2 regions of the Fictibacillus marinisediminis genome follow, and region 2 is predicted to be linked to the other one. Evidence: a T-box and tRNA genes for the amino acid it is inferred to sense, from the RefSeq annotation. Region 2 holds a T-box; the other holds one or more tRNA genes.
What was found. A T-box is a leader RNA that pairs with one kind of tRNA and senses whether it is charged. The one in region 2 lies ahead of tyrS (tyrosine--tRNA ligase), so its partner is inferred to be a tRNA-Tyr.
Positions count from the first base shown of each region.

Region 1: it encodes a tRNA-Tyr, which carries the amino acid that the T-box ahead of tyrS (tyrosine--tRNA ligase) is inferred to sense. The anticodon was not compared.

Region 1 is NZ_JAIWJX010000002.1:719,154-722,534, reverse strand. It holds gene LCY76_RS04035 (YhgE/Pip domain-containing protein) at 1-686, opposite strand, end outside; tRNA gene LCY76_RS04030 (tRNA-Leu) at 901-985, opposite strand; tRNA gene LCY76_RS04025 (tRNA-Leu) at 1,026-1,114, opposite strand; tRNA gene LCY76_RS04020 (tRNA-Cys) at 1,132-1,206, opposite strand; tRNA gene LCY76_RS04015 (tRNA-Gly) at 1,226-1,300, opposite strand; tRNA gene LCY76_RS04010 (tRNA-Gln) at 1,306-1,380, opposite strand; tRNA gene LCY76_RS04005 (tRNA-His) at 1,386-1,461, opposite strand; tRNA gene LCY76_RS04000 (tRNA-Trp) at 1,466-1,539, opposite strand; tRNA gene LCY76_RS03995 (tRNA-Tyr) at 1,569-1,652, opposite strand; tRNA gene LCY76_RS03990 (tRNA-Thr) at 1,728-1,803, opposite strand; tRNA gene LCY76_RS03985 (tRNA-Phe) at 1,812-1,887, opposite strand; tRNA gene LCY76_RS03980 (tRNA-Asp) at 1,892-1,967, opposite strand; tRNA gene LCY76_RS03975 (tRNA-Met) at 1,972-2,048, opposite strand; tRNA gene LCY76_RS03970 (tRNA-Val) at 2,072-2,147, opposite strand; tRNA gene LCY76_RS03965 (tRNA-Glu) at 2,171-2,245, opposite strand; tRNA gene LCY76_RS03960 (tRNA-Ser) at 2,262-2,353, opposite strand; tRNA gene LCY76_RS03955 (tRNA-Asn) at 2,360-2,434, opposite strand; rRNA gene rrf (5S ribosomal RNA) at 2,444-2,559, opposite strand; rRNA gene LCY76_RS03945 (23S ribosomal RNA) at 2,749-3,381, opposite strand, start outside.
Region 2 is NZ_JAIWJX010000002.1:3,457,049-3,460,429, reverse strand. It holds gene hisI (phosphoribosyl-AMP cyclohydrolase) at 1-685, shown strand, start outside; T-box leader at 948-1,176, shown strand; gene tyrS (tyrosine--tRNA ligase) at 1,220-2,464, shown strand; gene LCY76_RS18445 (tetratricopeptide repeat protein) at 2,744-3,381, shown strand, end outside.

The sequences.
Region 1 (3,381 bases), 2.7 Mb from region 2:
TTTTTAAGCTCTTTCGCTCCTGCAGCAAGTCTGGATATATCGCCTGATTTATTTGTAAGCGATTCCAAAAGTGTGCCGGTGCCTTTCTGTAAATCAGATGTGCCTCCATTTAGCTTTGAAGAACCGTCTGCAGCCGTCTGAATTCCGTCAGTCACATCTTTCAGGCTGACAAACATATTGTTCACGTATTTCTCCGTAATGCGGTCTGCCAGCTTTTCCCGGATCTGTGCTGTCGCGCTCTTTGTAACCTGTGCAGCCATAAAGTTTAAACCTTCATTCTGCACATACTTCAGTTCCGGTTTTTGAGGATCGGTTGAGAGAACGGTCGTTACCTTCTTAGAGAAATCTTTGGGGATTTCAATGACCATGTAATACTTCAAACTCTTCAATCCGCTTTTCGCCTCATCGGAATCAACAAATTTCCAGCCGAGGTCTTTTCCTTTTTCCAGATCAGCGACTAAATCCTTCCCTGCATTAATCGTCTCTCCATCTGTATCAGCTCCCTGATCGTTGTTAACGACCGCTACCGGCAGGTTTGACAAGTTGTCATATGGCCCCCACCTAGGAGACAAGAGTATCCCGCCGTACACAACAGGTACGAGCAAGGTGATAATGACTGAAATCAGCAGCCCTTTTTTCGCTGCCAAGCCAGCCATCTCCGCCTTGAACAAACTAAAGACCTTCATCCGCTATTCCCCCATGCTTTAGATTAAAATAAAATACAGGCGAAGGGCTTATGACCAATCACCTATACTAGCACTAAGTATTCTAATAAATGACAAAAAAATCCTTTCTTTTTATGTCTGAAAATTAAAAATATTTTTTATGAACAAAAAAAGAGATCTGAAGTTAATTCAGATCTCTTAGCAGCCCTTAAACAAAGGGAATATTCATTATGTATGGTACCGGTGGTCGGGGTCGAACCGACACTCCCAAGGGAACACGATTTTGAGTCGTGCGCGTCTGCCAATTCCGCCACACCGGCATGCAATTAATCATTAGGCAGTTAAGTTATAAAAATATTATGGTGCCGAGGGCCGGACTCGAACCGGCACGATAGTCACCTACCGCAGGATTTTAAGTCCTGTGTGTCTGCCAATTCCACCACCCCGGCGTTGGGGAATTATGTAGTGGAGGCGGCAACCGGATTCGAACCGGTGGATAAGGGTTTTGCAGACCCTGGCCTTACCACTTGGCTATGCCGCCAGAAACAAACAAAATAATATGGAGCGGAAGACGGGATTCGAACCCGCGACCCCAACCTTGGCAAGGTTGTATTCTACCACTGAACTACTTCCGCATTGATGGCTGGGCTAGCAGGATTCGAACCTACGAGTGACGGAGTCAAAGTCCGTTGCCTTACCACTTGGCTATAGCCCATCATATGGGGCGACTGATGGGAATTGAACCCACGAATGCCGGAATCACAATCCGGTGCGTTAACCACTTCGCCACAATCGCCACATGGCAGGGGCAGTAGGAATCGAACCCACACCAAAGGTTTTGGAGACCTTCGTTCTACCTTTAAACTATGCCCCTAAATTGTTAATGTGCAACAAAAATTTAGATGGTGGAGGGGGACGGATTCGAACCGCCGAACCCAAAGGAGCGGATTTACAGTCCGCCGCGTTTAGCCACTTCGCTACCCCTCCATGAGAGACAAAACCTATTTTAATACAAATCCATCTATTCTTCAAGAAGTAATTTCTTACAGTTCTTGAAAAAAGTGGTGCCGGCTAGAGGACTTGAACCCCCAACCTACTGATTACAAGTCAGTTGCTCTACCAATTGAGCTAAACCGGCAAAAAAAATGGTGGCTCGAGACGGAATCGAACCGCCGACACGAGGATTTTCAGTCCTCTGCTCTACCGACTGAGCTATCGAGCCAAAATGGCGGACCCGACCGGGGTCGAACCGGCGATCTCCTGCGTGACAGGCAGGCATGTTAACCACTACACCACGAGTCCATTTTGGTTGCGGGGACAGGATTTGAACCTGCGACCTTTGGGTTATGAGCCCAACGAGCTACCAGACTGCTCCACCCCGCGATAGTATTGATTATAAGTATAAATGGTGGAGGATGACGGGTTCGAACCGCCGACCCCCTGCTTGTAAGGCAGGTGCTCTCCCAGCTGAGCTAATCCTCCGAAGAAGTAATATGTATAAAAAATGGTGACCCGTACGGGATTCGAACCCGTGTTACCGCCGTGAAAGGGCGGTGTCTTAACCGCTTGACCAACGGGCCATATATTGAAAAGTTATGGCGGAGAGCAAGGGATTTGAACCCTTGATACGGCGGTAACCGTATACACGATTTCCAATCGTGCTCCTTCGGCCACTCGGACAGCTCTCCAAAATATGGCTCCACAGGTAGGACTCGAACCTACGACCGATCGGTTAACAGCCGATAGCTCTACCACTGAGCTACTGTGGAATAATATTAGCCTGGCAACGTCCTACTCTTACAGGGGGAAGCCCCCAACTACCATCGGCGCTGAAGAGCTTAACTTCCGTGTTCGGTATGGGAACGGGTGTGACCTCTTCGCTATCGCCACCAGACATATTTTGAGGTATATTCCCTCAAAACTAGATAACTTCTTCATCCAAACTTTCACTGATGCTAACGTCCAGCTCCATGAACCATATCCTCGAGGTCGTTTCAATCCCTCCTGCGAACACCAAAAACGTGTTCTCGTAAGGATTTCCAACGCTTGTCGGATATAAACGGTTCATACCGCTTTTGTTAATAAGGATAAGCCCTCGACCGATTAGTATCTGTCAGCTCCACGTGTCACCACGCTTCCACACCAGACCTATCAACCTCATCATCTCTAAGGGGTCTTACTCACTTAACGTGATGGGAAATCTCATCTTGAGGGGGGCTTCATGCTTAGATGCTTTCAGCACTTATCCCGTCCACACGTAGCTACCCAGCTATGCCCCTGGCGGAACAACTGGTACACCAGCGGTGTGTCCATCCCGGTCCTCTCGTACTAAGGACAGCTCCTCTCAAATTTCCTGCGCCCGCGACGGATAGGGACCGAACTGTCTCACGACGTTCTGAACCCAGCTCGCGTACCGCTTTAATGGGCGAACAGCCCAACCCTTGGGACCTACTTCAGCCCCAGGATGCGATGAGCCGACATCGAGGTGCCAAACCTCCCCGTCGATGTGGACTCTTGGGGGAGATAAGCCTGTTATCCCCAGGGTAGCTTTTATCCGTTGAGCGATGGCCCTTCCATGCGGAACCACCGGATCACTAAGCCCGACTTTCGTCCCTGCTCGACTTGTAGGTCTCGCAGTCAAGCTCCCTTGTGCCTTTACACTCTGCGAATGATTTCCAACCATTCTGAGGGAACCTTTGGGCGCCTCCGTTACAAT
Region 2 (3,381 bases):
TGAAGAATCACTGAAAAAAACACTCGAGATTGGTGAAACGGTATTCTACAGCCGTTCCCGCCAGGAGCTCTGGCACAAGGGTGAAACGTCCGGCAACACGCAAAAAGTTGTGGACATCCGCATGGACTGCGACCAGGATGCGCTCGTCGTGTTTGTCGATCCGAAGGGCCCTGCGTGCCATACCGGGGCTGAGAGTTGTTTTTCTGGGGAAGCATCACTGCGAGGTTCGGTTGATCAAGAGCTTCTACGAGGTTCGGTTACAGGCACCATAAGTTCGGTGCCAGTCACCGACGTGCCAGCCACCGACGTGTCAGTCACCGATGGATCAGCCACTGAAGGGAAAACATCGTACGGGGATGTTGTTCCGGGCAAAGCAGGAGGAAGTAAATCTCCTGAAATACTTAATGTGCTGCAGGGGCTGATTGCCGAGCGAGAGCGGCAGATGCCTGAGGGAGCATACACTACCTATCTTTTTGATAAAGGTGTGGACAAGATATTGAAAAAGGTCGGAGAAGAAGCTTCAGAGGTGATCATTGCCGCAAAGAATCGCGACAAAGAAGAACTGAAATGGGAAGCAGCCGACTTGATTTATCACCTTCTTGTCCTTTTGCAGGAACAAAAGCTTCCGTTTGCTGAAGTTTTGGGCGTATTAGAAGAGCGACATACTTCCAAGGATCGAAAATAAAAAGCAATTGTGGGGCCGCCGGGATGTTCGGCGGCCTTTTTGTGCGATGAAATGATGAATTGAGCGTAAATCAGGGATAATTGAGCCAACTGGAGAATAATTGGAGTCTAACTCAAATTAATTGAGCCAAACAAGCACTTAATTGATCCAATCTAACTAATCAGACTTCTTCACCACCACAACAAACGCCTCCAAACCAAATCCCTGGAATAAACTTGAATTCCCCCACTGAATACACTAAACTAGTGAGAAACCAATTGAGAAAAAAGTAATGAGAGGAATCAGTAGTAGTTATCTCCCTGTTTCAGAGAACCGGTGGGTGGTGTGAACCGGTACACAGATAAGTATGAATTACCTCCTCGAACTTTCTTTGTGAACCGGTTGTTCATTTCAGATCAGTAGCAGAGAACGGCCTGAACCGTTAATTCGCTTGAGTGGAAGCTTTAAGCTTCAACAAGGGTGGTACCGCGTGCAAAAACCACGTCCCTTTTTTAGGGATGTGGTTTTTTATATTTTTAAGGAGGAATGATTAGGATGAAAGATTTTATTCAACGATTGTCAGCTGACCAAACGAGCGAGCTGGAGCGTCAATATGCGCTGTATGCCAATGGTGTACAGGAGATCATTCCTGCTGAAGAGTTTAAACAGAAGATTGCAAAGTCCTTGCTTGAGAATAAGCCTCTAAAAGTAAAACTTGGTTTGGATCCCTCTGCTCCGGACGTTCATATCGGACACACGGTCGTTCTGCAGAAGCTGAAGCAGTTTCAGCAAAACGGGCACATTATCCAGCTCATCATTGGAGATTTTACGGGCAAGATCGGGGATCCTACTGGAAAATCCGCTGTACGGAAGCAGCTGACAGATGAAGAAGTGAAACACAATGCGCAAACCTATTTTGAGCAGTTCGGCAAAGTGCTGGATATGGAAAAGGTGGAGCTTCATTATAATGCCGACTGGCTTTCCAAATTGAACTTTGAGGATGTCATCCAGTTGGCAGGCAAAATAACCGTTGCTCGTTTGCTGGAACGAAATGATTTTACAGAGCGGATCTCTACGGGCAAGGCGATCTCTCTTCATGAATTCTTTTACCCGCTTATGCAAGGCTACGATTCTGTTGTTCTGGAAAGTGATCTTGAACTCGGGGGAACTGATCAGCATTTTAACGTGCTGATGGGGAGGCACCTGCAGGAACACTATAAAAAAGAGAAACAGGCCGTGATGCTGCTGCCTTTACTTGAAGGTCTTGACGGTGTTGAAAAGATGTCAAAATCAAAAGGCAACTACATCGGAATCAATGAAGAGCCGAATGAGATGTTCGGAAAGACGATGTCCATTCCTGATAAACTGATGCCGAAGTACATTGATTTGGCCACAGACTACACGGTGGAAGAAAAGAACAAGCTGAAAGAGGATCTAAAAGAAGGAATCCTCCACCCTCGTGACGCGAAAATCCAGCTAGGCAAGACTTTTGTCCGGATGTTTCACGGAAAGGAAGCAGCAGAAAAAGCAGAACATCATTTTCTGCGTGTTTTCCAAAAAGGAGCATTGCCTGAGGACATCCCGAAAGTGAAGTGGAATGGCGATCAAAATGTTGCTGTCGTTGAACTTCTTGTTGAACTGCAGTTGTTAAGTTCCAAGAGTGAAGCCCGTAAAATGATTCAGAACGGCGGGGTGAAGCTTAATGGAGAAAAGGTGTCAGACGTAAAACTTGAGATTGAGATAAAAGATGATACAATCGTTCAAGTAGGAAAAAGAAAGTTTGTTAAATTAACTGTATAAATTGAGGCCACCGTTTTCCACTTCAGGAAACGGTGGTTTTCTGTCTTAAGAAGCTTCAGGACAAAAACAGCAATATTTTTTCAATTTGCTTGCTGTTTTTTAAAGATCCATAGATTAAAATGAAATCTTAATAAAACCTTTGTCGAAAGTTTCATTGACAAAGTTTAAAAAGGGTATGTAAGACGCTTTTGGTGTATGGTATACTTTTTTGGGTTGAAAACGAACGGCTAGAAATAAAGGCTATGTAATATGCTTTTTACATAGAAATTGGAGGAAAGAATGAAAAAGGAAAATCACGCGGAAAGTGACATGCGCATACTTCCTTTCATGCAGGATGGAGAATATTATTTCCACCGGGGTATTAAAGCTTACCAGAAGAAGGATTTAGATAAAGCAAGAAAATTATTTGAACGAGCTGTGTATCTGCAGCCCGAAGAACCTGCATTTTATTGCCAGCTCGCATCCACATTGGCCGAGCTGGGTGAATATGATAAATCTAACCTGTATTTAGTGCAGGTGCTTGAAACAATGGGACAGGATATTAGTGAGTGTTACTTTTTTATGGCGAACAACTATGCGCATTTGGGAATGTTTTCAGAAGCCGAAACCTATGCCTCGCTTTATATGAAAAAAGATCCTGACGGTGAATTTTTTGATGATGCACTTGAACTGATCGATTTGATCAATTTTGAGACCGGAAGTGAAGCTTTAACAGAGGAAGAGGAATTGATCATCGGCCATGAAGAGGCCCGGCACAGTATTGAAAAAGGCGACTTGAAGGAAGCGAAAAAACAGCTGGCCGAACTCATCAGCAAGCATCCTACGTTTTGGGCTGCGTATAACAATCTTGCTCTTACTCATTTTTATTTAAATGAATTTGAGGAAGCATTGAACGTGCTCACGTCCATCCTGGATAA